Regions from separate parts of the Paenibacillus sp. LPE1-1-1.1 genome, predicted to be linked through region 2. Evidence: riboswitches for the same ligand, from Rfam matches in the RefSeq annotation. Region 2 holds a riboswitch; each other region holds the start of a gene.

Region 1 (10,461 bases), on a different contig from region 2:
CGAAGTGCTTAAGAAAAACTTTGACGGAATTAAAATTTACGCGGTAGAGCCTGCTGCTTCCCCGATTCTATCCGGCGGTAAACCAGGCGCTCACAAAATTCAAGGTATCGGCGCTAACTTCGTACCTGAAATTTTGAACCGTGAAATTTATGACGCTGTAATTACAATCGAGAATGAAGATGCGTTTGAATACGCTCGTCGCGCAGCGAAAGAAGAAGGTATCCTTTGCGGTATTTCTTCGGGCGCAGCAATTTACGCGGCACTGCAAGTTGCTAAAGAGCTTGGCGCAGGCAAACGTGTGGTTGCGATCGTTCCAAGCAACGGCGAACGTTACCTTTCCACGCCATTGTTCAACTTCGAAAACTAATTTTTATTCCCTATAGCAGACAGCCTTTCATTCCCCGGAATGGAAGGCTTTCTTTTTACCTTGCTATTCTGTATACTGAGCAAAATAAGTCAAGTTATCGGGGGTCGAAGGTGATGGTCACCGCTATGGAGCAATGGACTCGGTGGCACGCCGAACGGAAGTTTACAACGCTGCCGCTAGTTAAGGAACTGCCTTTCCAGCTGGAAAACAGGGCAGGTGTCGCATCATGGGAAGAGGTGTGGCAGGATGCTTCGCCTTATGCTTTTGTACTGGAGAGCGGCAAGGACGGGCGTTATACGTATTTGGGCTTGCACCCTGACGCGATCATACGGGGCAAGGGTTTATCTGCCGAATCGGTAGCGTTTCATTCGTTAGAGGAGCAAAGCAAGTGTCATTGGGACGGAAAACCTCTTGAAGTAGTGAGGGAATGGATGAGCGGCCTGCTCGGACCAAGGGCTACGGATGGACCGAAATGGATTGGCGGCTGCGTCGGTTTTTGGGGCTACGACATTATTCGTTCTATTGAACGCTTGCCGGAGGTAGCCTTGGATGATCGGAGCATGCCGGATTATTTGTTTATGCAAATAAACGAGCTTTGGATCATTGATCATGTGGAGGATAAGGTGTATTGTTCCGTCCATACAAGGATCGAGCCCGGTGCCGATGATGAAGCGCTGCGTGATGCTTATGAACGTGCCTTATCGAAAGCCGAAGGGATGACCGATTATTGGTTAACCTGGTTTGATGAAGAACAAGCGAAGAAAAAAGCAGCTTCGCTTCGGGCGAAGCGGCAGCTTTTACTTGAGGATGACCAGCTGCAAATGGATGTCGATTCCCTCTCTGGCATCACTTCTCCTTTTTCGAAGGAAGCCTATATGGAGGCGGTTCGCCGCATACAGCGGTATATTGAGCAAGGCGATGTCTTTCAAGTGAATCTTTCCGTAAGGCAAAGCAAGGAAGTGAAAGCCTCGCCCGAAGAGCTGTATGAATGGCTGAGACTGGTAAACCCTTCGCCTTACATGGGCTTTCTGCGCTGTCCTGATTTCCAGCTCGTATCTGCCTCGCCTGAGCTTTTGGTTGAGCTTCAAGAGAGCAAGCTTGCAACAAGGCCAATCGCCGGCACGCGGAGGCGCGGACGCACTGAAGAGGAAGACCTGCGGCTGGCTGACGAGCTTCTCTCGAACGAGAAGGAGCGAGCAGAGCATATTATGCTTGTGGATTTGGAAAGAAATGATCTGGGACGCATTTCTGCTTATGGCACGGTAAAGGTCGAAGAGCTTATGGTCATTGAACAATATTCGCATGTCATGCATCTTGTTTCGCAGGTGGAAGGCCAATTGGCCGGCGGCAAGGATGCTTATGATGTTATTTCGGCCACTTTCCCGGGCGGGACGATAACCGGCGCGCCAAAAATCCGTACGATGGAGATCATTGAAGAGCTTGAGCCGACAAGGCGCGGTCCTTATACAGGCTCCCTCGGATGGATTGACTACAATGGGGATATGGAATTTAATATTATTATTAGAACTATGGCGCTGCGGGATGGGATTGTTCATATTCAAGCAGGAGCGGGTATCGTTATCGATTCCGATCCGGAGCGGGAGTACAAAGAATCTTTAAACAAGGCAAAGGCGTTATGGAAGGCCATTCAGTACAGCGAGCGGTTTGCTGCGCATGACCGGGCGGCAGAGCCGGATAAAGGGGGAGCCTTAACATGATACTGGTAATCGATAACTATGATTCTTTTACGTACAATTTAGTGCAGTATTTGGGTGAGCTTGGCGAAGAAATTACGGTAAAACGCAATGATGAAATCGATTTGGCGGGGATTGAAGCGCTGGCACCCGACCATATCTTGATATCGCCAGGTCCTTGCTCTCCGAATGAAGCAGGCATCAGCCTATCGTTGATTGAACATTTTAAAGGGAAAATTCCGATTTTTGGCGTTTGCCTGGGCCATCAATCGATTGGACAGGCTTTCGGAGGCGAGGTTGTGCGCGCGGAGAAGCTGATGCACGGCAAAACATCCGAGATCCATCACGATGAAAAATCGATATTCGCGGGCATGCCTACTCCGTTTACTGCTACGCGCTACCATTCGCTTATCGTGCGCCGTGAGACATTGCCGGATTGCTTGGAAATTACCGCAGAAACAGACGAAGGTGAAATTATGGGCCTGCGTCATAAGGAATACCCGATTGAAGGCGTGCAATTCCACCCTGAATCGATAATAACGGAGCATGGCCTCACGATGCTTCGTAATTTCTTGCAAAACCGGACGGGCGCAGTGCGATGAAAATCGGACTGAATGGCTCCGTTTTGGAAGCGAGCGAAGCCGTGATCTCAGTTTATGATCACGGTTTTTTGTACGGCATGGGCTTATTCGAGACATTTCGCACCTATAAAGGGACACCTTATTTATTGGAACGGCATTTGAGCCGTTTGCTCGCGGGCTGTGAGCAGCTTGGTATCCGGTATCGGCCGGATGCCGAACAGGTTACAGAGTGGGTGAAAGCTTTGCTTGCGGCGAACGGGCTTGAGGATGGTTATGTTCGCCTGACCGTTAGTGCGGGGGAAGCGGAGCTTGGCCTTCCAACCGGCGACTATGAGAAGCCGAATGTGTTGATGCTTGTAAAAGCTTTGCCTCCCGTCAATGATGCGGTTCATATGCGCGGACGGGAGCTGCGGCTTATGCAGACGCGGCGAAACACGCCGGAGGGCGATGTCCGCTACAAGTCTCTCCATTATATGAACAATATTATTGCGAAGCGGGAATTGCTGGCTAGCGAAGCATCTGCAGGAGCCGAGGGACTGATGCTCAGCCATGAAGGCTGGTTGGCGGAGGGAATCGTCAGCAATTTATTTTTTGCGAAGGATAACGTGATTTTTACGCCGGCTATTTCCACGGGCATCCTGCCGGGCATTACGCGTGAGCAGGTGTTGAGGCTTGCACAAAAAGAAGGCTGCCGTACGGAAGAAGGGCTTTACAGCTGGGAGATGCTGCAGGAGGCCGATGAGATTTGGCTGACCAATTCGATTCAGGAGCTTGTTCCCGTCACGAAATTATCGGATGCCAGTGGAAAAAGCAGGGTCGTCAGTGACGGTACAGCAGGGGCTTTGACCAGACAGCTACTAGCGGTATACCGGCTAACTACGGGCGTTGAATAGGATTGGCAGCTAGTTGACTGCGCCATTCAAAGAAGAAAACAGTGAAGAACGGAGGCTGCAAATTGAATCAAAGACCAGATTTTTATAAGAGGACATATGAATTCGGAAGCGGAACGAAGCTGGAATTGGGTGACCGTACGCTTATTATGGGTATTTTGAACGCTACGCCGGATTCTTTCTCGGACGGGGGGCGCTATACGAACGTAGAGGCTGCCGTTGCACACGCCATATCCATGGTGGAGGACGGCGCTGACATTCTTGATATCGGCGGTGAATCGACACGTCCCGGCTTTGAACCGGTAAGCGCAGAGGAAGAGCTGCGGCGCATCCTTCCCGTCATTCGCGCGGTGCGCCAGGCGCTGCCGCATATCCCGCTCTCCATTGATACGTACAAAGCGGAGACAGCCCGCCAAGCCTTAGAGGCAGGCGCCCATATCATCAATGACATCTGGGGTCTTAAGGGCGATCCCAATATGGCTGCGGTTGTCGCTGAGTATAGATGTCCGGTTATTATCAACCACAACCGTCATGCAAGGGACTACAATGACCTTGTCCCGGATGTGCTTGCTGATCTGCAAGGCAGCGTCAGTTTGGCGCATGCCGCTGGAATCGAAGAGGACCAGATATGGCTTGATCCGGGCATCGGTTTTGCCAAAACCCATGAAGACAATTTAGAAATGCTTGGTCGGCTGTCTGAGCTGTCGGCGCTCGGTTATCCGGTGCTGCTTGGGACTTCGCGCAAAAGGTTCATTAAGCAGACGCTGAATCTGCCAGTAGACGAGCTTGTTGAGGGGACGGCAGCGACCGTTGTTCTCGGAATCGCTTATGGCTGCCAGGTGATGCGCGTGCATGATGTGAAGGCAATCAAACGCGCCGCGCTTATGGCGGACGCGATCGTATATCGCAGCTAAGCGGAAGCTGCAGCGTTTAAGAGCGGCTTTTTTATCATTAGAATAACTGCATCGCAAGGGGGAGTGACGATCATGGATAAAATGTTTATAAAAGGAATGAAGTTTTACGGTTATCACGGCGTTTTTCCCGAAGAGAACAAGCTCGGCCAAAAATATTACGTGGATATCGAGCTAGATATGGATTTAGAACAGGCCGCGGTAACGGATGATTTGAACAGGACGGTCAATTATGTTGAAATACACGCTCTTGCAAAAACGATTGTAGAGGGCCCGCCATATAAGCTTATTGAAGCTTTAACGGGTCACATTGCAACACGGGTACTGGAAGTTTATACTATGGTAAATGAAGTGACGGTTCGAGTAACCAAGCCGAACCCGCCGTTTGATATTCATTTTGACGGAGTAACGGTGGAGCTGCGCAGAAAGCGGGACGCTGATGGACGAACAATACCCGCTTAATGGGGCAGAGGCTTATATAGCATTAGGTTCCAACATGGGAAATCGTGAACAACTGCTGCTTGCAGCGATTGGACTGCTGGACGCACATCCGGAAATAGCGATAAGCAAGGTATCCGGCATGTATGAGACGGACCCGGTAGGCTATACGGATCAACCGCCGTTTCTCAATATGGCGCTCGCTTTGCGAACGACGCTTTCCCCATTAATACTACTGAGGCAGCTTCTGGAATTTGAGCAGCAATTAGGAAGAGTTCGACAAATACGTTGGGGACCTAGAACCATTGACCTTGATCTTCTCCTATACGATAATGTCAGAATGGATCAAGAGGAACTAACCTTGCCGCATCCGCGCATGATGGAGCGGGCGTTTGTGCTTGTGCCGCTGCATGATGTTCTGGATCAATCGCATCGGCTGCAGGCAGAAGTAAGCGCAGAGTCAAAGGCGGCGCTTCTGGATGGAAAGGAAGGCATTACGTTATGGAAAACAATCAATTGGCGCAGCGCGTCAGAGCCTTTCGAAAGCTGAAGGGCTATACTCAGCAGGAGCTGGCCAAGGAACTTGGTGTATCGGTAGCTGTTCTCGGTTCATTGGAACGCGGAACAAGGAAGACAGATCCGAAGCTGCTAAGTCATATAGCCAAAACGCTAGGAATCAGTTACGAGGAATTAATGTCTGATTCACGTGAATAACGATGCATATCTTATGGGGGCAAGGAGCGACATGCTGAAAATCGGAGACATCGAGATGAAGAACAGAGTGGTGCTAGCGCCGATGGCAGGCGTGTGCAACCCTGCTTTTCGATTGATAGCCAAAGAGTTTGGAACAGGTCTTGTATGTGCGGAGATGGTGAGCGACAAGGCGATTTTACACGGGAACAAAAGAACGCTCGAAATGCTGTTTGTCGATGAGCGCGAGAAGCCGCTCAGCCTGCAAATATTCGGCGGTGACCGCGAGTCGCTTGTAGAAGCGGCAAAGGTCGTAGACAAGCAGACCAACGCGGATATTATCGATATCAACATGGGTTGTCCGGTACCGAAGGTAACGAAATGCGATGCGGGTGCCCGCTGGCTGCTCGATCCCAATAAGATTTATGAGATGGTCTCGTCCGTTGTGGATGCGGTCCAGAAGCCGGTGACGGTAAAAATGCGCATTGGGTGGGACGACCAGCATATTTACGCGGTTGAGAATGCCCGTGCCGTTGAACGCGCCGGCGGGAAAGCCGTAAGCGTACACGGACGCACACGCGAGCAATTGTATACAGGCAAGGCCAATTGGGACATCATAAAAGATGTCAAAGAAGCGGTATCCATTCCTGTAATAGGCAATGGGGACGTTTTCTCGCCAGAGGATGCCAAACGCCTTCTGGATCACACGGGCTGCGACGGCGTGATGATCGGACGCGGCGCGTTAGGAAACCCTTGGATGCTTTACCGGACCATTCAATATTTGACGAATGGTGAGCTGCTTAGCGATCCGACGCCGCGTGAGAAATTGGAAGTAGCTATTTTGCATCTCGATCGTTTAGTGGCATTGAAGAACGAGGCGGTTGCGGTACGCGAGATGCGCAAGCACCTAGCATGGTACCTGAAGGGACTTCCAGGCGGCGCTCGCGTAAAAGATGTCATTATGGAAGAAACCGGCCGTGACCCGATGGTAGCAATCTTGGAAAACTATGTACGGTCTCTTGAAGAGGATGCGGAATTCCAATCCGCTTAAACTGCAGGCGGAACATCAGGCGCTGCGGAAGAGGTCGCCTACTAAAATACACATAGACCGGTTATAAGCATGATCCTGAATCGGTCGTTAATGACACCATTCGACAAAAGCCGCTATCCAGCGGCTTCTGTTACATTTTCAAAAAATGAAACGGTTTCAATGGGTCGTTTGGCTTTGATTGACATTCATGGTACCTTTGCAATATAATCGTGCAATATAAATAACGAACGCATCAAGAGCGCTTCAAACAACAGTAGGTATGAGGATTAAGAAGCGTAATATATTAGGTATCAGTGAATTCATACAAGGTATGAAAAATTAGTCACATGACAGGAGAATCGGAAAGATGAACGATAAGCAAATCATTCTGACTCAAGAAGGGCTGCGCAAGCTCGAAGATGAATTAGAGAACTTGAAATCGGTCAAGCGTCGTGAAGTTGCTGAACGTATTAAAGTAGCCATCGGCTATGGTGATATAAGTGAAAACTCGGAGTACGAGGATGCGAAGAACGAGCAAGCATTTATCGAAGGCCGCGTGCTTACCCTTGAGAAAATGCTGCGCAACGCGCGTATTATAAATAATGATGATATTGATATTGATACCGTTAGCATCGGTTCTATTGTTACGGTTGAAGATATGGAATACGGCGATACGATGGAGTACTCTATTGTCGGTACAGCTGAAGCCGATCCTTTGCAAAACAAGATCTCAAACGAGAGCCCGGTTGGCAAAGCGATTTTGGGCAAGAAAAAAGGAACGGTTGTCGAAGTCAACGTACCTGTCGGCATCATTCAATACAAAATTCTCGATATCAAAAAATAAGGTTTGCAATGCGCGGATCAAAAAGCTTCCTTGTGGGAAGCTTTTTGAACGTTTAAAATATAAGAACGTATATTTCATAGGAATACAGGGCTTATATTTTATCGGAAAACGAGTTTTTATCGCAACAATCCGGCCACAGCCGCTTACGCTTGCCGAACGATCAAGGAGATGAAAGTAGTGGAACATGAAAACAATGAGCAGGAGCTAAGTGAACTCTTGCAAATTCGCAGAGACAAACTAGACGAGCTTAGAGGACTAGGCGTGGACCCTTTCGGACGCAAGTTCGAACGCACGCATAACGCCAAAGAAATTGTACAGGCTCATGAAGGGCACAGCAAAGAAGAGCTGGAAGGCCAAGCTGTTACCGTACGTATTGCAGGACGCATTATGCAAAAACGCGGAATGGGCAAAGCCGGATTTGCTACGATCCAGGATTTGAGCGGCAGGATTCAAATTTATGTTCGCAAGGATACCGTCGAAGAGCATAAATTTGCCGCATTCGATTTACTGGATATTGGCGATATCATTGGCGTGCAAGGCGTCGTTTTCAAAACGAACACGGGCGAAGTCTCGGTCAAAGCGCATGATATTGAAGTGTTGACGAAGTCGCTGCTTCCTTTGCCTGATAAATATCATGGGCTGAAGGATGTTGAGCTTCGTTACCGCCAGCGTTATGTTGACCTTATCGTGAATCCGGATGTACAGCAAACCTTCATTACCCGTTCCAAAATCATTCAATCCATGCGCCGCTATTTGGATTCCCGCGGTTATCTGGAGGTAGAAACGCCTACTTTGCATTCTATTGCAGGCGGTGCGGCAGCCAGACCGTTCGAAACGCATCATAACGCGCTCGACATGCAGCTTTACATGCGTATTGCTATCGAGCTGCATCTGAAGCGTCTAATTGTAGGCGGTTTGGAGAAGGTATATGAAATTGGACGCGTGTATCGGAATGAAGGAATTTCGACACGGCACAATCCAGAGTTCACCATGATTGAACTGTATGAGGCTTATGCCGACTACAAGGATATTATGGCGCTAACCGAAAACGTCATTGCACATATCGCGCAAGAAGTACTCGGCACAACGAAAATCACTTATCAAGGCCAAGAGATTGATTTAACTCCGCAGTGGCGCCGTGTTTCGATGGTCGAGCTGGTTAAAGAAACGACTGGCGTTGATTTTGGGATCGAGATGAGTGACGAAGAAGCACAGCGTCTGGCGAAGGAGCATAAGGTCCCGGTTGATCCGCATATGACTTTTGGTCATATTCTTAATGCCTTTTTCGAACAATTTTGCGAGCACACGCTTATCCAGCCGACTTTCGTGACCGGACATCCCGTTGCGATTTCTCCTCTTGCGAAAAAGAGCGAGACGGATCCGCGGTTTACAGATCGTTTCGAGCTATTTATTGTGGCGCGCGAGCATGCCAACGCCTTTACGGAGCTTAACGATCCGATCGACCAACGTGAGCGGTTCGAATCGCAGCTGGTTGAACGTGAGCATGGCAACGATGAAGCGCATGAGATGGATGAAGACTTTATCCGCGCTCTTGAATACGGCATGCCGCCAACAGGCGGGCTTGGAATCGGTATCGACCGGTTGATCATGCTGCTTACGGATGCGCCATCCATTCGCGACGTGCTATTGTTCCCTCATATGAGAGATCAACGTTCCGCCGAATAAAAATGAAATAATAGAACCGCACGGCAGTCAGCTGCCGGCGGTTCTTTTTGTATTTAGAGGAGAGCGCTGCCGCAGCAAATCTGAAAAACTACCAAAATATGATAATATTTTAAGTACTCGTATTGATTTGATAGATTCATATGGTATATTAGAACTAATATTAGTGTTAATGAAGCTTCACACGATAATGGCAAACCTATCGAAAGGTAGGGACGCAAAGCTATAGGGCCTTCCTGAAGATGGCAGCCAGCTACCGAAAGGAGTTTTTTTCATGCGTAAATTTATTTGCATAATCGCGGCATTTGTACTTATCGCGTCGATAAATGCCACCACAGCACAGGCAAGTGAAGCAGCGGCTTCAGACTGGCTGGATACGTCTCATCTTAGTAACGGTGTTATTGCTATCGATTACCCCGTTAATGCCAAAGTGAAAACAAAACTTATGGTTGCTAAGGGCCAAACGAACTATACCTATAACCTGACCTCCGGTAAAACATCAGAGCAATTCCCTCTGCAGCTCGGAAACGGACAATATACGATTTCGGTTTTAGAGAATACATCAGGCAGCAAATACAAGCTGGTCAGAAAACAAACGGTTACGCTTAGTTTGAAGGACAGCAAGGTATTATACTTGAACTCCATTCAAAATATCAGTTGGACAAATACAAGCAGCGCGATTGTGAAAGCAAAAGAGCTTGCGAAAAATAAAAAGACAGATATGGAGAAAGTAAAAGCTATCTACGATTTTATTATCACGAACATTAATTACGATCATCAACTGGCGGCTAATCTTTCGGTGGATTACCTTCCGAACATCGATCGCACCTTAAAATCAAAAAAAGATATTTGCTACGGTTATGCAGCTTTGTTTGCAGGGATGCTTCGCGGCTTGGATATTCCAACGAAGCTGATGATGGGAAAATCGACATATGTAGATGTTTACCACGCATGGAATGAAGTCTACTTAGGCGGCAAGTGGGTTACGATAGATACAACAGTAGATGCGGGTTTGAAGAAGGGCAATAAAAAATTCGAATTGATTAAAGATGCTGCAAAATATACGGCCTCAAAACAATACTAATAAAAGTAAACGAATAACGAGCATGCGCATAGGCGCATCGCTCGTTTTTTTATTTCTTTCTTCATTATATAGACGATTAGTTTTTCGCGAGCTAAGCATGAAACGAGGGGATTCGAGGACGTAAATCTTTTTATTACTTTTTTAAAAAAAGTTCTTGCATTGTTATAGGCGAACGTGATATATTATCTAGGTCGCCAACGAGACATACGGCTGACACGAAAGAAAAGATTGCTCTTTGAAAACTGAACA
Region 2 (10,461 bases):
ATCTAACGGTAACAGCCTTTTATGCGCTTTTAGAGCGATTTTACGAGATGGAAAAGCTTATTCTCATTGATTTTCGAGCCTTTACAAGTGTCATTCTCCGGCATATGATGAGTTCATATGAACTTGTAATAAAATATTGTATGCCGAAAGCGCGAGGAGGAAGGGAAATGGAGTCCTTTACGCTTACTCGAAAAGAGATGGCCTGCTTGCTGCTCTCCTTGGATGGAAAGCATAATCAGAAGCCGCTGCAGGTGCTGCAAGCCGCATGGACCAAAACGCATCAATACGATTTGGAGAAGGGCGCGGGATTGCCTGCATTTCTGTCTACGCTGCTGCCTCCGATTATCGAAAAGCTTATAAAAGGCAATGAGCTGAGAGGCTTCTCGCTTCATGAGATTGCTGCGCTCGGCCAACTGATCGAATATTCCAATCTGTCGATTACATCCATGCAAAACTGGGTAAAGCGAGATTTTAAACCCTACTTCGATTGTCCGAAGGCCGGAAAAAAATATTCTCTGAATCAAGCGGCGTTATTGTTCATTATTGATGATTTAAAGTCTAATCTTGATTTTGAATCAATCCGCAAGCTATTCGAGATCGTATTCAAGAAGCCGGAAGACGAAACGGATGATTTGGTCGGACCTATAGAATTATATGCCTCCTATACCAGTATGTTTGAAGAGCTTGATGCGAATAACGATCAGCTTCTCGATATATCCGGCCATTTGAAGGAGAACCCGCATCAGGATTTATTGACTGAGCAGGCCATTCGTTTATCCGCGAACCAGTTTGCGAGCAGGCTGCCGAATCTCACGGAGAATCAATGGGAGGCCGTGCGCAACATTTTGCTTATTTCGGTCATTTCGATACAAACGTCCTATTTTCATTCGCTGTCAAGACGTTATTGCAATGCGACTTTGTTTCTAAGTCCTGAATAAAATAGTTCTAAAGGGATGTACAGATTGTCTGGTATGTCCTATACTGGTTTATGTTGTAAATACAAACATAGACAATCTGAAAATGGCAAACTTGCCGAAAGGCAAGGACGCAAAGTTATGGGCCTAAGGTGCAAGCGCTACGGCTGCCAGACCGCCGGAAGGATATAGAGCTAAGTAAGCTATCCGCCTCCTGTGGCTGGGTAGCTTTTTTGCTTTTTTAGAGAGACCGAGGAGAGAGAAAGCTGGATGGATTTAAAGGTATGGTTGGAGAGAGCGGGCAGGCTGGGCAAGCTGTCAAAGAAATTGAGCATGAGAAAAATAACGGCCAGGTTATTGTTTATTACGGCAATCATTACTCTCTTTAATGTAGGTTCCGGCATATTTATTTATGTGCAAAATGTTTCGGTCGCCAATTCAATTGAAGATTCAGAGGAATTATCCCGCGCGGAACGCAGTTATCAAGGCATCTCTAATAAATTGCTGAAGGTCATGCTTCTGATGGTTGATGCAATCGAGAACGGCAAAAGCGACGCGACGGCGATCATGAAGGATTTGGAAGATCTGCCCGCCCATATGAACGAACTGGAAAAACAACTTATCGAGATGGATAAGCAATACCCTCCGGCTGTTGAAGACGGTCCCCTATATGCCAATCAAGTCGGCGTACTCCGTCTGGCCCTTGACAATTTAAAGGATACGAATACCGATACCACCGGATTAACGGCTGAGGAAAAATCGCTGCGTATCAGTAGTTTAATCAGCGTATATACAGTTATTCTAAACTACTCGAACGACACCATGCATGAGCGCTTAACCCATGATGCGGACATTACTTCAAACCATTTAAATGATGATGTATCCCGCGCAAACATCATTGTCCTCATCAATGTGATATTGCTCGCCGTGCTGCCAGCGATCATGATTTTTGGCGTTACGCAATCGATTAAAACGGGTCTTGCGGGCATTACTCGCCGTATCCGGGCATACGGCAGCAATGATTTTACAAGTCAAGAGAAGCTCGTGCGCGCCGATGAATTCGGAGAAATCGATCAAGCCTTAGCCGATATGGGCGATAATTTACGCGATACGATTAGAGCAACGCTCCAAGTAAGCGAGTCGGTGCTGGATGTTTCGCGGAATATGGATATGATGATCGGCAGCAACCGTAAAGCCTCCGAAGACGTGAAGGGCCAAGTGGATCTGGGCAGAGAGGCATTGCTCTCCCAATATGACGATGCGTCATCCATTTCGGCGGTAACCGAGCAAATATCTGCAAGCTCTCAGGAAATTGCCGCTTCAAGCGAATACATAAACAATGATATGCGCCAGATGAAGCAATCCTCGCAAAGCGGGTTGCAGCAAATGGCCGGCGTTGTTACGATGGTAAACGAAACCGTAGAGCAGTTTGCGAAGCTGTCGGAAGCTTTCGAAACGATGAATGACCGTTATAACAACGTATCGAAATTTTTGAATGGCATTCAGGACTTAAACACGCAGACGAACCTGTTGTCACTGAACGCCTCCATTGAATCGGCAAGGGCAGGGGAGCATGGACGCGGCTTTGCGGTCGTGGCGGAGGAAATCAGGAAGCTGTCCAGTCAAACGGATTCCATCTCCAAGCAGATCACGAAGGAATTGTCTTTGATCCAAAATGATGTAGCTGCCAGCAGCCGCACGATCGGAAGCTTCGCGAATGTCATTCACTCGACCCGTCAAGCATCGGAGACGGCGAGCGGCACTTTCCGGGCATTGGAGTCGCAGAGCAGCGTGCTTTCCGATCAAATGAGTGAAATTTCCACGGCCATCAGCGAAATTACGAGCGGTATGACCCACATTGTTTTAGCAGTGGATAAGCTTCTTAACACGTCAACCGATGTTAATGGCAAAATGGAGCATATGAGCGAGCTGTCCGTTAAGCAAAATGATATTTCTGATGAGCTGCGCACGCTGGCAGAGAAGCTGACAGGCTCTTCGCAGGATTTGAAAGAGAAGGCCTCCGTGTTTAAGCTATAAACAAAATAAACCGAAAAAGGACGATTAGCCGGGAGCTGGTCGTCCTTTGTTGTCATTATTCGCCTAAAAAAAGGATAAGGCTGCAATATGACGAAATAAAACGGAGGGTAATACCGATATGTATATTAATGACATAACGAACATAGGAGAAAATATGAGCGAATTGAATTTTCAGGTTAACTTACAAGGAATGATTGAGCTTCTATCGAAGCATTTATATGCAAATCCCGGCGTATTCGTAAGGGAACTTCTCCAAAATGGCGTGGACGCGATTACGGCGCGCAAACGCCTCGGCCATCGTTTTGATGCCGGTGTGACCGTAGAACTTTACGGATCGCGGACGATCGCCGTCCATGATAACGGAATCGGTTTATCGGAGCAGGAAATCCACCGTTTTCTGGCCCAAATCGGCAGCACCTCGAAACGCGAGGAGCTCGACTCGGCTGATGATTTCATTGGCCAATTCGGTGTCGGACTGCTGTCATGCTTCGTGGTTAGCGGCGAAATCGTAGTTATAACGCGGTCTGCTTTGGAGGGCGATACCCTTGAATGGAGGGGACGCTCGGACGGGACCTACAAAATACGCAAGCTCGAAAAAGACGCACCGATCGGGACGACCGTATTTTTAACCTGCAAGGACGGTTATGAGGATTACTATGAATGGGACAGCATGTCGGATTTAATGACGCATTACGGCCAGTTCCTTCCCGTTCCCATCCGTTTATCCGAAGGGAAAAACGAAATCACCGTCAATGAAGAAACGCCGCCGTGGGCTATGAGCATGAAAGAAGCGCTGGTTTACGGTGAGTATCATATGTATCAGAACTTCCTGGACGCCATTCCTCTTAAGTCTGGTATGGGCGAGCTGGAGGGCGTAGCGTATATTTTGCCCTACGCAGTCAGCTTGCAAGCAGAGAAGAAGCATAAGGTTTACGTCAAGCGGATGCTGCTGTCAGATCAAATTCAAAATATGCTGCCGGACTGGGCGTTTTTCGTGACCTGCGTCATGAACGCCAATGGCCTGAAGCCGACGGCATCCCGCGAATCGTTAATGGAAAACGAACTGTTTTACAGCGTTAAGGATGAACTGGGCGAATGCATAAAGAGGCATATGATCATGCTAGCGGAAACAGACCCGGACTTGCTGGAGAAAATAATTCGAATTCATTATTCATCCATTAAAGCAATGGCATCCCAGGATGATGAGCTTTATCGTTTGTTTATTCGGTTCCTTACCTTCGAAACGTCATTCGGCGAGATGAGGATGGGGGAGATTTTGGAGAAGAGCCGGCAGATCGTTGTGTCCTCTACGCTTGATGAATTTCGCCAAGTGGCGCGAGTGGCAAAAGCGCAGGATGTCATGGTTATTAACGGCGGTTACGTACATGACTTTGAGCTGGTGCGCAAGCTGCCTGAGCTGGATGAGAATATTGAAGCATTAGTGCTGGATCCGATTAACTTTTCTAATTTCTTTGAAGCAATCAATCCAGTAGAGCTGTTAAACGCGGAAGCGTTTTTGGAGCTTTCAGACCGTCTGCTTGCTCCATTTCAGTGCAGGAGTGTGCTAAAACAATTTGAGCCTGCTGATTTAGCGGCGCTTTATAACACGAATGACGAGGTGAACTTTCTTCGGATGGCGGAGCAAACGAAGGAAGAGGCGAATGATGTATTTGCTGAAATCGTAGATATTGTCATCCATGAGCTTTATGAGCTGCCTTTGGCAAGGCTTTGCTTCAATTTCAACAATCCGCTGATACGGAAGGCCATCGCCTGTAACGATGCGTCTATGCAGAAGCTTTGCATCGAAACCGTTTATACGCAAGCCCTGCTGCTCGGCAATTATCCGCTCGGTCCAGAGGAACTGAAGCTGTTGAATCAATCGTTTATGCAGGTGTTGGATATCGGACTCGGTCAGGCGGGTGAGCGTTAATTATGAAGCAGCGGTACAATCAGTTAAGGAGCGAGGCCTGGAGCTTGCCGCAGGGCAAACAAAAGCTGGCGGTATTGGAAGAAGCGATTCGAATCGCCGACCAATATATGACGAAGGAGGATGCCTACTTCGCGCGAATGACTTATTCCGAGGCGGCGCTTGATTCCGGTTATCAAGAAAGGTTCCTTGTCTCCTTTACATGGTGCTTGACGCAGTTCGAAAAAGAACCTGCCGCTTATTCGAGCTTCTCGATCATTTGGCACTATAAATGGTTCATCAATCAAATTTGGCGGTTTCCGCAATTTGGCGCAGCCCAAATCTCGTCAATCCTTGATGATTTCAAGGCAAAATGCTTACAATACGGTCACAGCCTGCGCCCTTATTATCAGTGTCATCATCGCTACTCGCTTTCGAGAGGCGATTTGGAAGCAGCGCAGACCTATTACGAGCTCTGGCGTAAAACAGCGCGGGACGGCATGTCGGATTGCAGGGCATGCGAACAAAACAGCTTTGGCTATTATCATTTTACAGCGGGTAGATACCGGCGCGGCCTGCAAACGATGAAGCCGATCATGGATGGCCGGTTGACCTGTAAAACCATCCCCCAAAATACGTACAGCCATTTGCTGCTCCCGCTCCTTGAGATCGATCAAGCTGAGGAGGCCGTGAAAATGGCGAAGAAAGGAGCGCGCCTGTTAAGCGGTCCCGGTTATTTGACCGAGTACGGCAGCTTCCTCGCTTACTACACCGTAACGGATATTAACAAGGCGGCAAAGTGGTTCGAGAACACCATCGGCTTTGCAATGGAAACCAAGGTCGGTTGGGACCGTTTTTTATACCTGAGCTCAGCCCAGGCCTTTCTGCTAGTATGGCTGCAGCAGAAGCGGCGCCGCAAACTTAAAATCGGCAGCGAGCTTTCCTATGAGCGGCTTAAGCTGGAAGCCGAGGAGCTTGCCCTTGCTTTTGATCAACGGAATCAAAACAATTATTGTTCGGAGCTGCTTGCCCAGAAGCTGAAGCAAGTCGAGAAGCTGAGCCGCTTTTGAGCCGTTTGTTGACGCATGGCGATTGAAAATGGTTCAATTGAACGATCGACAACAGATTGGGCTGTGCCATCGGGGGCAGCCTATCGGTGCACGGGCAAACGTTCATTGGCGAATGGTCTCCCGTATCGATTGATATAACATAGTATCGGTAGTGAAGGAGCTGCGTTATGCTATTCGTTCTTATTGCATTGTGGGCTATTGCAGCCATTATATGGCTCTCCGATCGGAGAGCGCCCGTTAATCATTGGCTAGGCGCCGTGGCATTCAGCGGCGGAGCAGGTGCGCTTGCGGCCGTTCTTGATCTGCAATGGCTGCCAGCAGCGGCGGATGCCGGGATGAATGAGGTTGCGAGGCAGCTGCTATACCGCTTGCAGGCGGTCTCCTCGCTCATTTCCTATTATGGCCTGCCGTATTCCTTCATTTTATTCGCGATTGCATATCGGCCTGTTCGATTGTCTAAGCGGTTTCAGTCGCTTTTGCCTTTCCTGCTGCTTATTCCGATTGTTTTATGTATCGTATTTACCCCTTTTTATACCGCCGTATATCCCATCTCATTCAAAATCGTCGTTTGGTGGGCGGTGCCGTATATTATGTACGGGGCAGTTCAGGTTCTGTTAAAGCGCCAGCTTCACGCCTCGTTTTCCCGAACGCACTGGATCATCTGCTCCGCGGTTCTTCCGCCAGTCATGTTTTGCATGGTTATGAATTACGTGCTGCCAAGCTTCGGGATGCTGCGCATGTGGGTTTATAATACCTGGATCGTCGGGCTAGGGGTTACGGTATTTGTCATCGCTTTGTTTACATACGGATTCATGGGCGTGCGCGTCAACATCGACCGTCGGAGATACGATTCCACTTTAAGGGTCGTCACGTCAGGAACGGCTATTCTCAATCACGCAATCAAGAATGACGCGGGGAAAATGCGGCTGTTTTCGGAGAAGATGAAGGCATATGCGCTTGCTACGGATCAACAGGAGCTGCTTGCCGACATTGAAACCGTGCTAAATGCCTCGCGCCATATGCAGGAAATGCTGCAGCGCGTGCATCGGAGGACGGAGGATTTGGTCCTGCGTGTCGAGCCCACGGATTTGGCAGCGCTGATCGGGCAGACAATAAAGGGCTACGAGCCTGTGCTCGGCCAAATTAAACTGTTTACCTCTTTGAGCCCAGGTTGGAACTGCCGCATTGATCCCGCGCAGGTGAGCGAAGCTTTAGGCAATATCGTCGCCAACGCCCTCGAAGCAATGAAGGGCAAAGGTGAGTTGTCCATTCTTTTGAGCGAAACGAAACGGGAGCTTATCATTGAAATAAAAGATTCAGGCCCGGGGATGAGCAAAAGCGAGATGGCCAAGGTTCTCGAGCCCTTCTATACGACCAAAAACGGCAGCGACACGAATTTTGGCCTGGGGCTGCCCTATGCTTATCATGTCATGCGAAAACATAAAGGATTACTTAATCTAAGAAGCAAGCCGGGGGCCGGCACCTCTGTTTATTTAACCTTCCCGAAACGGGCGGTTCAAGCGGGCAAATCAGTCATACATCATGAAAAAGGGAGGGAAGCGAGTGGATAGCATAAGGGTATGGATCGTGGAAGATGACCATGATTGGCTTCGCGGCCTTGTGGCTTATATCAACAAAGAGCCGGACATGGAGGTCGTTTGGACGGCCAGCAAAGCCGAGGATGCAAGGCAGGCGCTGCATGAGGGAATACAGCAATCGTCGCCGGCGGATGTGGTGTTGATGGATATTATGCTGGATGGCCGCCCAGAGGGCGTTCTGCTCGCCGAGGAGGCCTCGGTATCAACTGGTGCCAAGGTCATTATGCTGACCTCGATGGAGGAAAAGGAGCTCATCTTCCGTTCCTTTCAAGCGGGAGCCATTGATTATCAGATTAAATCGGATTTTGAAAGCTTGCCGGATGCGATAAGATCGGCCTATCGAAGCCAATCGCCCATTAACGCGGCCGTAGCGGAACGCATGCGGGAAGAGTTTCGCAGGCTGAAGCAGCTTGAACGCGAGTTCGAAATCAAGAAGCTTGGGGATCTTATTACTCCGTCTGAGCTGCAGCTGCTGGATTTAATCGATCAAGGCTATACGCAGCCGCAAATTGCCGACAAGCTGGTCGTATCCATACGCACAGTCAAAAATCATGTCAATCATATACTAAAAAAGCTGAATCTGAGCGGTTCGCGCGAAGCAGCAAATAAAGCCAAGGAAATGGGCTTATTTCATAAGAAGAATGACGAGGATAGTACCATATAAAGTTGGTACTATTTTTTTTATGCCATTTTTTACAAAATGAAGCTAAGAAGCTGGTACATAAAAGCGGAAAGGGAGTGCTTTATCATGGCCTTTGAGATGTTTTCGGCTGCACATTATGCGGCATTGGCTGTACTTATTGCAGCATGTGTTTTTATCGTCATGTTCAGAAAGCAAATGCGCAAGCCGAAGCTGAATCAAGCCATGCGATTTGGGCTAGCCATCCTGCTCCTATGCTGCGAGATCTCGCTTCAGCTTTCTTATGTCTTGGAACATCGCTGGGGGATTGGCTCCCTGCCGTTCCAGCTGTGCAGCCTAATGCTGCTCGTAAGCGCGTTAGTGCTGATAGCGAAGAGAGAACGTTTTTATGATGCGCTTTTTTTTCTGGGAAGCATGGGCGCGCTGCAAGCCTTGTTAACGCCGAATCTGGATGAGGCTTTTCCGCATTTCCGGTATTTCCACTTTTTTCTTGCCCATATCGGAATTATCGGTTCCTCCTTGTTCATCTTGGCTGTTGAACGGTACCGGCCAACCTTCCGGTCCGTGCTGAGGGCTATGCTCTGGCTGCATGTCCTCGCCATTCCGGCTGCCATTACGAACAGCATTACCGGCACGACTAATTTTATGTTTCTGGCGCGTAAGCCAAGCACCGCCTCTTTGCTCGATCTATTAGCACCTTGGCCTTGGTATCTGCTGCAGCTTGAAGCGATTTCTTTCGCATGCTTCGTCCTCCTGTATGCAGCAGTGAAAGGAATGGATTATTGGCGCAGCAGACTTGACGGGAAAACACATTTGAAAAAACGGAGGAACAGAAATGAAGGAAATACTGAATAAGCATTGGACATCGCTGCTGGGCGTGTTATTCGTCATGACTGCGTTTTGTTCAAATGGTTCGGTTCCGCTGTCCTGCTGATTGTCGCAATCAAAGCCATCTTTATGGATTTGAACGGACAAGAGGCGCTTTATAAAGTAGGAGTGCTGCTGACGCTTGGAGCCATTTCGTTTTTTGTGACATGGATTAACGGGAAATGGCGCATGCGTGACGGTGAACCTCTGAGTTTAACGGAGGATGCTGCCCATGAATCATAATTCTGAATGAGATGGGGATAATGTATTTGTTCGTCTTGACTTTGTGGTATGAATATTATAAAGTTACTTACGTAAAGTAATTGATTGAGGTGGAATTGGAAGAGATATCCACGCTCAGAAGACCACTTGGGAGGCAGGAAAAATAATGACATCGCAAGCATTTTTGGAAGCAGTAAAATCAAGACGTTCGATTTACGGGATCAGCAAAGAGTCCGTCATTTCCGATGAAAAAATCGTAGAAATCGTACATGAGGCGGTATTGCATACACCATCCTCATTTAATTCCCAGAGCGCGCGGGTCGTCGTTCTGCTTGGCGAAAACCATGACAAGCTGTGGGATATCGCGACAAACACACTGCGGGCAATCGTTCCGGCAGACCAATTCGAATCCACGGAGCAAAAAATGGGTTCATTCAAAAGCGGCTACGGCACAGTGCTGTTTTTCGAGGATAAGAATGTCGTAGACGGTTTAATGGAAAGCTTTCCGTCTTACGCGCAAAACTTCCCGATTTGGTCGCAGCATTCTTCAGGCATGCATCAATTGGTAGTATGGACAGCGCTAGAAAAAGAAGGCTTCGGCGCTACCCTCCAGCACTATAACCCGTTGATCGACGAAGAAGTAAAGAAAACATGGTCATTGCCTGATTCATGGCAGTTGATTGCGCAAATGCCGTTCGGCAAACCGACAGCCGCGCCGGGCGAGAAAACGTTCCAACCGATCGAAGAGCGCGTAAAGGTATTTAAGTAAGCTTATTTTAATGCCTGATTTCATTATAAAGACCGTTCCTTAATTTTCGGGAACGGTCTTATTTAAATATGCAAGAAGGATAGAGATATACATCTACTGTTCAAGCCTTCAGGGAGGCATTATAATGGGTATGATTTTTTAACTTGAAACGGTCAAGGCAGGCAAGGGGTGGAGTTAATTGGTAAAAGCAGTTTTTTTTGACTTGGACGATACGCTGTATGATCAGCTTCAGCCTTTTCTGACGGCAGTACGGACTGCCGGAATCAGCGGGCTTTTTAGGGATAGATTGCAAGCGGAGGATTTATTCAAACGATTAAGAAAACATAGCGACCGTTTATGGGAGAAGCATGTCAGCGGGTTGATGTCGCTGGAGGAGCTCCGCATCGAACGGACTACCGCAGCCTTTTTGGATATCGGAATAAACCTAGCGGAACAGAC
Region 3 (10,461 bases), on a different contig from region 2:
ATATAAGCTTTTCCTTCATGAATCATAGAGCCCCACTCAGGCGATGGAGGCTGTATGCCAAGCCCCAGAAAGGAAAGTGCCGCGATATCCATAATAGCCCAGCCGATCTCCAGCGTCCCCATGACAACAATCGGCGGAAGCACGTTCGGAATGATATGCCTCCGAATGATATTCCACTGTGAGGATCCGCTGATCCGTGCTGCGGCAATAAAGTTTCGCTCCTTCAAGCTGATCACTAACCCCCGGAACATACGGGCATAATATACCCACTGCACGAGCACCATTGCCAGCACGACCTGCGCAAGGCCCGGACCGAACACGCCGACCAAACCAAGCACGAGCACGAGTGTCGGGAAAGCCATGACACCTTCGCAAAACCGCATGAGCACATAATCCATCCATCCGCCAATATACCCCGACAAGGTTCCGATAAGCAGCCCGATCCCGAGCGATGAAATGAAAATGAGCGAAGCAAAGCCTAGCGAAACACGCGCTCCGTATAACAGACGAGATAGCGTACAGCGCCCCAAATGGTCTGTGCCCAGCGGATATTCCCATGAAGGCGGATTTAGCTTAAGAGCCAGGTTCACCTGTATGGGATCATGCGGCGCGATCCAGGGCGCTAGAACCGTAAGCAGAAACAGCACGAACAAAGCAACTGAGCAGGCGATTGCGATTTGGGGGCTTCTGATGCTGGCTCGTAAGGTCGCAATCATCGCTGAGCCCTCCCTTCCCTGGAAATTCGAGGATCGAGCACCATTTGCAGAAGATCTACGATCAAGTTGCAGACGATGAACAAAATGGCCGAGAGGAGCACATAGCATTGTATAACCGGTATATCCCGGTTAAAGATAGCTTCAATAAAATACCTCCCGAAGCCCGGCCAGGAGAACACTTCCTCTACGATGATCGTACCGCCGAGCAACTTGCCCATGTTCATCCCGAGTCCTGTCAACATGGGAGAAATCGCAATTCTCAGCACATGCTTGCCCAGAATGACCCGCTCTTTCATTCCTCTAGTTCTCGCATACAACACATAGGGCTCCTCCAATTGCTCCAGGACAGTCGTTCGCAGCAGACGGGAATAAATAGCGATCAACCCCATTGCCAGCGTTAACGAAGGCAGTACTAAATGCATCCACGTGCCTGCACCCTGGACAGGCAGAAGATCCAGCTTGACGGAGAAAAAGAAAACGAGCAAATACCCCAGCCAGAACTGAGGTATCGATGCTCCAAAAAAAGCAATAAGCCTGCTCATATGGTCGACAATGCCGTTCTTGTACATAGCCGAAAAGAAACCGATTGGAACGCTAATGATTACGGCTAAAACAATGCTGCCGAACGCCAGTTTAAGCGTGGCAGGGATACGCATGGCTATTTCATCCCAGACCGGCTCATTCGTAAGATAAGATGTGCCGAACTCAAGTCGGCACATCTTCATCAGGAATTGGGCGTATTGAACGGGAAGCGGCTGGTCCAAGCCGAACTCATGTCTTTTCTGCTCGAGAATCTCGTCGGTCGGATGAATATGTGCCGCTACCAGATAGGCTTCGGCCGGATCGACCGGCGAGAGATGGACTAAGATAAACGCCAGCAGCGTGGCAAAGAAAAAGAGTGGTATGACGGCAAGCAGCCGTTTTCCAATAAAGCTGCCCATGAATGGCCTCCCTGGCGATTACTCGTTAATCTGCAGACTAGAGAATGCATTGGCATCCCGATTTGCCGGGAATTCAACGCCGCCCAGTTTTTTGTTGGCAACGACCATTTTCTTCACATAGGAGATCGGAACGATTGCTGCCTGCTCTTGAAGTGTCGTCAAAATGGAACCGTACAGCTCTTCGCGCTTCTTCTCGTCCGTCGAGCCGAGCGCATCATGAATTTGCTGGTCGAGCTGTGCCTTCATCGGCAGTTTAGCCAGAGCTTCCGCAATGCCAAAGCCCTTCTCAGCCGTAATCTGGATAAAGGAGTGCGGATCATATGGCGAACCATAGTTGCTGAAGAAGTTTAGGTCAAAGTCATTTGCACGGAACCGTTTAATTTGCTCGGTCAGATCAAGACCGGTAATGTTCAGCTTAATGCCGATTGCGGCCCATTCAGCCTGCAGCGTCTCGGCCATCGGCTTTTGAATTTGCTCGGCTTTCTCATAGATCAGCTCAAGTTCAAGCGGTTTGCCATCCTTCTCACGAACCGTTTTGCCCTCGGGCAGCTTCCAGCCCGCTTCATCCAGATAGGACTTGGCTTTCTCTATGTCGTAAGGAATAGGTGTAACGGTAATATTCGTATAAGGCAGGTTAGTGGACAACAAATTATCGGCCTTCTCTTCGAATCCCGACGTTACCCCGTCGACCATCGCCTGTTTGTTAAAGCCCGCCTGCAGCGCAAGACGCACGTTCAAGTCTGCTAATGCTGCATTAGCCGTATTCAGTATCAGCTGTCTCGTAGCAACAGGTTCGGAAAGTTTGGTCTCATATTCGCCGGACGCCTCAAGCTGCTTATATGCATCCAAGCTAATGATCCCTTCACCATAAATCAGGTCGAGCTCGCCTTTTTCGAAAGCCAGTACGCGCGTATCGCCGTCTGGAATGATCTTGATGACGATTTTGTCGACCTTCGGCTGCTCGCCCCAATAGTTCGGGTTACGGGTGAATGTCGCATACTCGTCCGTTTTATAATCGCTCAACATCCATGGACCTGTACCGATCGAGGCTTTCACGCCTTTCGATGTGTCACCGTCATCTGGGAATCCGGCCTCTCCAAGGAAGCGGACAGGTCGTACGACTGACAATTCCTGGATCGTCGGATAGTAGGCTTCTTTCAAATTCATTTTAAATGTATATTCGTCCACTGCTTCGGTCTTCTCAAGAAGAGCGATAAAGCCGAGCCAGCTATGATTGTCAACATTCTTCATGATCGCATCAAAGTTCTTCTTAACGATCGTTGCGTTAAAAGCAGAACCATCGGAGAACTTTACGCCTTCCCGGATTTTAAATGTATATTCCTTACCGTCCTCGGAAATCGTCCAAGACTCGGCCAATGCAGGCTCCAGCTTGCCGCCTTCTTCGTAATCGACCAAAGGCTCGAAGATCATCGATTGTCCAATGAGCTGCGACGGATTGTACACATGCGGATTCATGGGCCCGATATCACGCGGCCAAGATAGGGTAACGACTTTCTCTGCTGACGTTTCGTTTGCCTCAGCATTTTTTTGCTCCGGCGCATTGCCCCCGTTGGAACAGCCTGCAAGGGCGGTGGACAAGAGCAGCATGATTGCCGCTGCCAGTAGAACCATTGGTTTTCTCTTTCCTGCAACCATTTCTAAGATGACCCCTCTCATTCTCTCTATTCTCTCAAAATGATAATCATTATCAATTTAGTAAGAATGATAACCTTTATCATGTAGGCATGTCAATAACAATTTCCCCCATGATTCTGCATATATAAGCAACTCGTGCTTTCCGTTCGTAATGGTCGACGATGCTGCACCTCATTGTTTTAGGCTTTAGCCGTTACCTGACAAACATGAATCATCATAGACTAACTCAGTACCTAACTCATTAGGAATGGGAGCAAAAAATGAAAATTCCAGTTAACGGATTTGTAATGGGATCTTCCGAAGATGACGATAACCATCATTCGCATAAGCTATATATAACGTCTTGGAATGGAACACCCGTCCATGTTCATGCCTTTTCCGGTCAAACCTCCATTGATGACGGACATTCCCATCAATATATGAGTTGGACCGCTCCTGCTCCTACCGGAGTGCCACATGTGCATGGATATCAAACTGTTACTTCACAGAATCAAGGCCATACCCACCTTATTCAGGGAACGACCGGCCCGGCCATCGCTCTTCCCGGCGGTGGGCACTATCACTTATTTGAAGGATATACCACTATTAACGGCACTCATCCTCATTCACATGCTTATCAAGGAAGAACAGGAAATGAAGTTAGCAATATGTAAAAGCGTTGGCCTAAAAAAGAAAGGTGCTCACATGAGCACCTTTTTTTCATTCTTAATTATCTAGCTTGTATTGTTTTATCGATTCATTTAAATCAACAGAAAGATTGGAAAGTTGTATAATTACTGCGGATATTTCTTGCATAGAAGCGCTTTGCTGCTGCGCAGATGCAGCAACCTCTTCCGTTCCTGCAGCCTGTTCCTGCGTTATACCGGAGATTTGCTGCATAGATTCGGTTATCTTTTCAAAAGATTCATCCACTTTGCCTAATGCACTGAACATATGGTTAGTATGCTCGGTAAACTCCGATACGCCGCCATAAATTCCTTTAAAGTTTTCATATGTTCCCTGTATCCATGAATGCCCTTGCTCAACGGCTTTACTTCCATCGTTAATACTTTTCATCACTAACAAACTATTTTCTTGCGTACTGGATACAAGATCTGTCACAGACAGTGCTGCCTGGGCAGATTGTGTCGCTAATTTCTTAACCTCACCGGCAACGACTGCAAATCCTCTCCCCACATCTCCTGCGCGAGCCGCTTCTATTGAAGCATTTAATGCGAGCAGATTCGTTTGATTGGATATTTCAGAGATAATGTTTATGATTTCACTTATCTCGTTAGATCGTTCCTCTAGTGCAGCAGCAGCTTCTTGAGATTGAAGCATTGCTTGTTTGATTACATACATCTGTTGAAGAGTTCGTTCAACAAGGTCCTGACCTTGTTCTGACTGGTTATGCACTTCCGCAGCGATGTTCTGAATATCCTTCATACCGCCTGATACATCTTTAATTTCAGAATCGATGTGGTTGATGTTCGTTTGACTATCGGTCACGCTCAGAACAATTTCATTAATTCCCTCTGTCATCCGGTTGGTTGAATCAGCAACCTGTTGCGCACTATTCGTTGACTCATTTACAGTTTGCTCTAAGTGTTGACTTGTTACTGAAATAAGATTTGAAGAGGCAACAACCTGTTGAATAAGACTTTTAAGGCTATTAATCATTAATCCAAATGATATAGCTAATTTTCCGATTTCATCATTGCTCTGAACTGCAATAGCCGTTTTCATATCGCCGGCTGCAATCTTATCTGCTGCTAACATTAAATTGCGTAGTGGATTCGTAATTACCCTACCGATAACGATTGCAATTATGCTTCCGACTACGAGCACTATAATTGAAATAATGATGGTAGTCAGATTTGAGCTTGTTGTCGTATTGGGCACAACGGAAGCATCTAAATCAATACCAAGGATTCCAAATGCTTTACCCGACTCATCGGACAGTGGAACGAAGATTGATTTATGTGTACCGTACTCATCATTATAAATAGGACTTATTACAGGACTATTCGATGTGATTGCTTCTTTCATTTCAGCTGTAAACGGGTAAGGCGTTCCAAAATCATCCGGCACACCGGATAGGATAAGAATTCGTTCGTTATTCTCGGTGTTAGATAGAATGTAAATATTCTCAAGGCTATGTATCTCTTGCAGTTTCTCTAACTCTGTTTTGATCAATGCATAATTTGGGTCATCCGTGCTTGCTAGCAGCTTCCCTGAACCCGGGATAACGGATAAGGTATTGCTTGCAATTTGTATATCCGTACTCAGTCGATTATCGAATTGCTCCAGCAATTTCTCTGAAAGATTATGCTGGGTCATATAGCCGGATACGGCAAAAGCAACACAGGTGATAACTTGCAAGAGAAGAATGCTGAACGCGATTTTTACAGCTAGATGTTCTTTATACCAATTAAAACTAAATATAGACTTCTTCATGAGTGAGCTCCCTTGTATTTGTTCGATTATATTCCGAATATGTTTCTTCGATTTTGCCTTTTAAATAATGAACGATTGCATCAACATCGGACACTTGCGTATACGGTGAAATTACGAACAGCTTGCTGGCATATAGCGCAATTCTCTTATTATCCCTTGTAGGAACGTAAAGATGCTTTTTGGTATCGCCAAAGAACATTTCTCTCCGGTCTCTTCCCAGTATCTCAAACAAAATTTCATTTAATTTGTTTTCTTTGTCTACTTCCTCATAGCTGCTGGCTCCGGCATATTCTTTTGCATAACCATTCTGCCCGTCCGTATAGAGGCGGAACAATGTGATGATGCCTGGATTTAGAGGATTAACAATGATTGCTTCCGGTATTTCCCTCTGCAGCGCTTTTCGGAAGGCGGCATTTACTTCAACAAATTGAGCTAGCAGTTTTTGATAACCCTCGATTCCAAACGCCAGCAAAGCGCTGTATATGCTAATGGAGCTTCCCATTCTTGAGCATTCTAACGTGTAGCTCGTATGATATTGCCCGTATCCCCGGTGTCCGACATATGGAGTCTCGTCTGGATCTAAATCCAGAAGCTTTAAATCAGAAGCATTTTTGACTAAAAATAGGCTTGTTGAATAAGGGGTTTGTCCCAACTTCTGAAAATCGAAGCAAAGAGAATCTGCTTTGTTCAAATGTTTCATTTTTGCTTGAATGGCTTTTAGAGCTGCAAGCGCTTCGTCCGCAATATTCAAAGGATTATTGGCAAAATCGTAGTTGTTGAAGAAAGCGAAGAATCCGCCCAGAGCCGAGTCGGCATGGATATGGGGCCGTTGGATACGGTGCTCCCGTGCTAACCGTTCTGTCATTTGATATACTTCATCAAGGTTGTCAATGCCCATTGCATCTGTCGTACCCGTAGTGGCAACCACGTATATCGGAATGCCGCCCTTTGCGATAACCTGTTCCATTTTCGCTTTCAAATCCTCGATATCCATGGAGCTATCTTCATGGGTACGGATTTTGATTAAGTGATCGCTTCCAATCCCTGTGGCTTCCATCGACTTATAAAGGCTGTAATGTGCCGCCTCCGAGCAGAACGCATATAAGTTTTGGGGCACTCCGGTCTTTGCGGCAGAAGAGCTTGCTTTATTAATCGCCAGCCTCAATCCAGTGAATATTGCGCCCTGGCCGCCCCAAGTTGTATATCCTCCGCTTACTGCCGTGTGATAGCCGATAAGATCCGACATCATTGCAACGACCTTAACTTCGGCTTCGGCGCCAGCCGGTCCATATACATCCCATAAATTATTGCCATTCACCATAAATGCCGTAAGCATGCCGAGTATTCCCGGGGTGCTGGCCATAGGCAAAATGTTGGTTAAAAAGTATTTGGTGTGATAGGGATGAGCGTGAAGCAAGGATAGAAGCTCTTTATTAACCTCATCCAACGGGCTTCCGCTATGTGGAATTCTGCTAGCATCCGCCAGCTCCTTATAAAAAAGCGGTCCTCGCTCTTTATTCCCTTTCAAAAAAACCGATTCTGGGTCCTTTAGCTCATCGACACCGCTAACGATCTGCCCAATTAATTCTAAAAACTTGTTACGCTGCTCTACATTGCCATCATCACTTGGAAATAAGCTGCGAATATTAGTTTGATGATTCATACTCATACTACCTCACTCCACCATTGATATTTTTCTCTCTAAATAAAAAAGGCACACCTATAAACTCTCATAGGTATACCCTTTGCTTATAACATTGCAACTGGCTGACATTTCTTTTTAAGAAGTAGTCCCTATAGCTTTGCGCCACCATCTTTCGATGGATTTGCCAATATTAAATTTGGAGAAATTTACAGGTTAATTAGAAAACATTTACATCTAATAGGAACATTCTACTATCTCGCTTTTCCAGAATCAACGTTTTTTTAGTTAAATATGTCTAAAGAACTAACGAATGATGTCGACAGTTATTTTTTTTGTCACAATTCTCCTATTATTATAAATGACACCGTTTTCTTTTATAAAATCCCTTTACTATCTCTTATCTTCTCTTTTTGCCGGAAATAAAAAAGCATCGTGCCGATAAAAAGGGAAACTCCCCATTTATTCGGACGATGCTTTCGCCGGTCATGTTATTTGATTAGTTTGATGATAGCAGAGTAGAAGGACTAAACATGTAGTTTCTTAGAAGAATAGATATTAAACTTAATATCAAGAATAGTACTCCCCCGAAGACGATGTATTGCGTACCCATTCCTGATATAAATAATCCACCTACTGCGGTTCCAATCGTTATTCCTAAGTTACCGCATGATAGATACAATCCATTAACGAAATCAGGAGCTTCTGGCGCCGCGGAGGTAATCCAATATTGACCGACATTATTTCCTATAGCAAATAAAATTCCCCATAACATAATTGTTACCAACATAGGTCCAGTGGACATGCCTGTAAGGAATGACAATAGGAGAACGATTCCTAATGCGATTGGGAAAAGTATTGCAGTCTTCATAGCATGTTTGGTAAGTAACCTTCCTCCTACCAAATTTCCAAGCAGACTTGCTAAACCTAATAAAAATAATGCCAAAGTTAAGGTTTTCCCCGATATATTCGTTACGGTCCCAAGATATTCTGTGATGAAAGTATTAATACTCGCAGTTGCAGAACCAATAAATACGACAGTAGCAATAGCTAACCAAAGAACCGGCTTTTTTAATACGCTTATTTGGGAGCCATAAGAAAGCCTTTCTTTAACAGGCATGGATGGCACAAATATCATTGTCGCTATGAATGCCATAGCATTAACGATAGCAAAGAATAACATGGCCTTTTCTATAGAAGCCCCACTAGCAATATAATTAGTGATGGGTACGCCAAGTATCATACCTGCGGTTACGCCTAAAATCACTTTAGAAACAGCCTTAGGAGCTTCTTCCGCTCTAACAGAGGTAGCAGCAACTGTCAAAGCCAATGAACAATAAATGGGATGGAAAAAGGCTGGGATCACACGAGCAATTAGCAAAACGGTAAAGTTTGGTGCAAATATGGAAACAATGTTACCTACTACGAAAATACCAAGTACAAGCAGCATTACCGTCTTACGGTTTATTCTTGAAAACAATAACGGCATAATAGGACCAGATATTGCAACAGCAAGTGCAAAGAGGCTCACTAGCAGACCTGCTTTGGATACACTGATATCAAATTGCTCAGCAATTGAAGGTAGTATCCCAATTACGCCCATCTCGGTAGTTAGAATACCGAAAACGCCTACAGCTAAAATAAATATAAGCAAATTATTTTTTTTTATCATAAGTTAAGTTTTATCTCCTCTGTCTTCTGTGCTTTTCAGGTTTTTTTCATTCGGTACCACAGATTGTTCATAACTATCAATTTTCCCGTTCAAAAGTTGCAGGGATTTCTGTAGTTTATCAATTTTTGGAACCAACTGGTCTCGTTGTTGAACTAATAGTTCCTTTCTTGTTTGAATAGTCGCATCGCCTTGATGAACCATTTCTACGTACTCAAGTAACAACTCTATGGACATACCTGCGTTACGCATATAAATTATGACTTGAATCCATTTACAGTCCTGTTCTGAATACTCTCTTATCCCACTTTTATTACGATTTATACGAGGAATAAGACCTATTCGCTCATAATAACGCAAGGTATCAGGTGAGATTCCAAATTTCTCGCATATTTCTGAAATCATCATAACAATCGCCTCCTTAACTTATCGAAGCTTAACAGTTGAAGTGAACTCCAAGTCAAGGGCTTTTTTTTGATGCCGTTTAACGACATAAAAAAAAGCCCTGATTAACAAGGCAACTCTCAATTATTTTGTAATTATGCCCAGTTCGGCAATCATTTATTGCGTTATCCTGCCAGTTAGCTAAACAAAAAAAGGGAGCAGCTGCCGCAGCAACTGTCCGCTATCCTGCAGCCCTCAATATAAAAGCCCTCACTGAGAGGGCTTTTATCCATTCTTTTACACCTAACAGAATTCAATATTTGACGATTCAAGATTTTCCGCGAAAGATCGAAATTGATCATTATAGTGCTCTATAATTTGTGCCGCGCTTTGATTACCTTGACTCCAGGTACTATGACAGTCTTTGACCACAGTCACTTGATAACCTAATTCATTGGCTCGACGGCATGTTGCATCGATACACATATCTGTTTGAAGTCCAACCAATACAACTTTTCTAATCCCGAGCGCTGCCAATTCCGAATGGAGATTAGTATCATGGAACGAGTCGGGCGTATGCTTTTGAATGATGGTGTCTCCGCCAACGGGAGCTATCATGGGGTGTATGTTCCAATCTGGACTATTGGTTACCAAACCTTCATCTTCATTATGTTGAACATATATAACAGGAGTATCACATGATCTAGCTTTTTTGATAAGTCCGCTTATGCGCTCAAGTAAACCATCGCCGTCGTATACTGGGTATTCATCCTGAAACATGCCGTTTTGAACATCAATTACTAACAAGGCAATATCAATTTTCATTATCTTGACCTCACCCCATGATTTGATATTTTTTTGCAATCCTTACTAGTTTTTAAGCGCTACTGCCCGTCAGCTGAATTGGCAGCTGATACTATCATCCTCAGAGGGAGTGTCATATATCCATTCATCTACTCTAATCCATTCATTCATCGTTGAATTATCACTTTTAAAAGTTTTTTGCTCGATATATAC

What was found. Region 2 has a riboswitch for cyclic di-GMP ahead of MRBLPE1_RS02805 (methyl-accepting chemotaxis protein). Riboswitches for the same ligand answer to the same signal wherever they lie in the genome.
Region 1: linked by a shared signal. The riboswitch ahead of MRBLPE1_RS32715 (transglutaminase-like domain-containing protein) and the one ahead of MRBLPE1_RS02805 (methyl-accepting chemotaxis protein) in region 2 are both predicted to bind cyclic di-GMP.
Region 3: linked by a shared signal. The riboswitch ahead of MRBLPE1_RS11580 (pyridoxal phosphate-dependent decarboxylase family protein) and the one ahead of MRBLPE1_RS02805 (methyl-accepting chemotaxis protein) in region 2 are both predicted to bind cyclic di-GMP.

The regions. Positions count from the first base shown of each region.
Region 1 covers NZ_JBEGHY010000048.1:101-10,561, reverse strand. The annotation lists gene cysK (cysteine synthase A) at 1-367, shown strand, start outside; gene MRBLPE1_RS32765 (anthranilate synthase component I family protein) at 493-2,085, shown strand; gene pabA (aminodeoxychorismate/anthranilate synthase component II) at 2,082-2,663, shown strand; gene pabC (aminodeoxychorismate lyase) at 2,660-3,535, shown strand; gene folP (dihydropteroate synthase) at 3,598-4,446, shown strand; gene folB (dihydroneopterin aldolase) at 4,519-4,905, shown strand; gene folK (2-amino-4-hydroxy-6-hydroxymethyldihydropteridine diphosphokinase) at 4,883-5,431, shown strand; gene MRBLPE1_RS32735 (helix-turn-helix domain-containing protein) at 5,383-5,595, shown strand; gene dusB (tRNA dihydrouridine synthase DusB) at 5,627-6,622, shown strand; gene greA (transcription elongation factor GreA) at 6,969-7,445, shown strand; gene lysS (lysine--tRNA ligase) at 7,623-9,131, shown strand; cyclic di-GMP riboswitch class I at 9,311-9,389, shown strand; gene MRBLPE1_RS32715 (transglutaminase-like domain-containing protein) at 9,403-10,212, shown strand.
Region 2 covers NZ_JBEGHY010000001.1:557,889-568,349, reverse strand. The annotation lists gene MRBLPE1_RS02810 (DUF1836 domain-containing protein) at 168-938, shown strand; cyclic di-GMP riboswitch class I at 1,013-1,097, shown strand; gene MRBLPE1_RS02805 (methyl-accepting chemotaxis protein) at 1,185-2,951, shown strand; gene MRBLPE1_RS02800 (HSP90 family protein) at 3,106-4,881, shown strand; gene MRBLPE1_RS02795 (hypothetical protein) at 4,884-5,927, shown strand; gene MRBLPE1_RS02790 (sensor histidine kinase) at 6,095-7,498, shown strand; gene MRBLPE1_RS02785 (response regulator transcription factor) at 7,491-8,189, shown strand; gene MRBLPE1_RS02780 (TIGR02206 family membrane protein) at 8,274-9,020, shown strand; gene MRBLPE1_RS02775 (hypothetical protein) at 9,024-9,275, shown strand; gene MRBLPE1_RS02770 (nitroreductase family protein) at 9,421-10,023, shown strand; gene MRBLPE1_RS02765 (HAD family hydrolase) at 10,202-10,461, shown strand, end outside.
Region 3 covers NZ_JBEGHY010000012.1:188,053-198,513, reverse strand. The annotation lists gene nikC (nickel ABC transporter permease subunit NikC) at 1-716, opposite strand, end outside; gene nikB (nickel ABC transporter permease subunit NikB) at 713-1,657, opposite strand; gene nikA (nickel ABC transporter substrate-binding protein) at 1,676-3,313, opposite strand; gene MRBLPE1_RS11590 (YmaF family protein) at 3,574-3,966, shown strand; gene MRBLPE1_RS11585 (methyl-accepting chemotaxis protein) at 4,019-5,749, opposite strand; gene MRBLPE1_RS11580 (pyridoxal phosphate-dependent decarboxylase family protein) at 5,730-7,418, opposite strand; cyclic di-GMP riboswitch class I at 7,505-7,590, opposite strand; gene MRBLPE1_RS11575 (MFS transporter) at 7,891-9,063, opposite strand; gene MRBLPE1_RS11570 (MerR family transcriptional regulator) at 9,067-9,468, opposite strand; gene MRBLPE1_RS11565 (cysteine hydrolase family protein) at 9,748-10,269, opposite strand.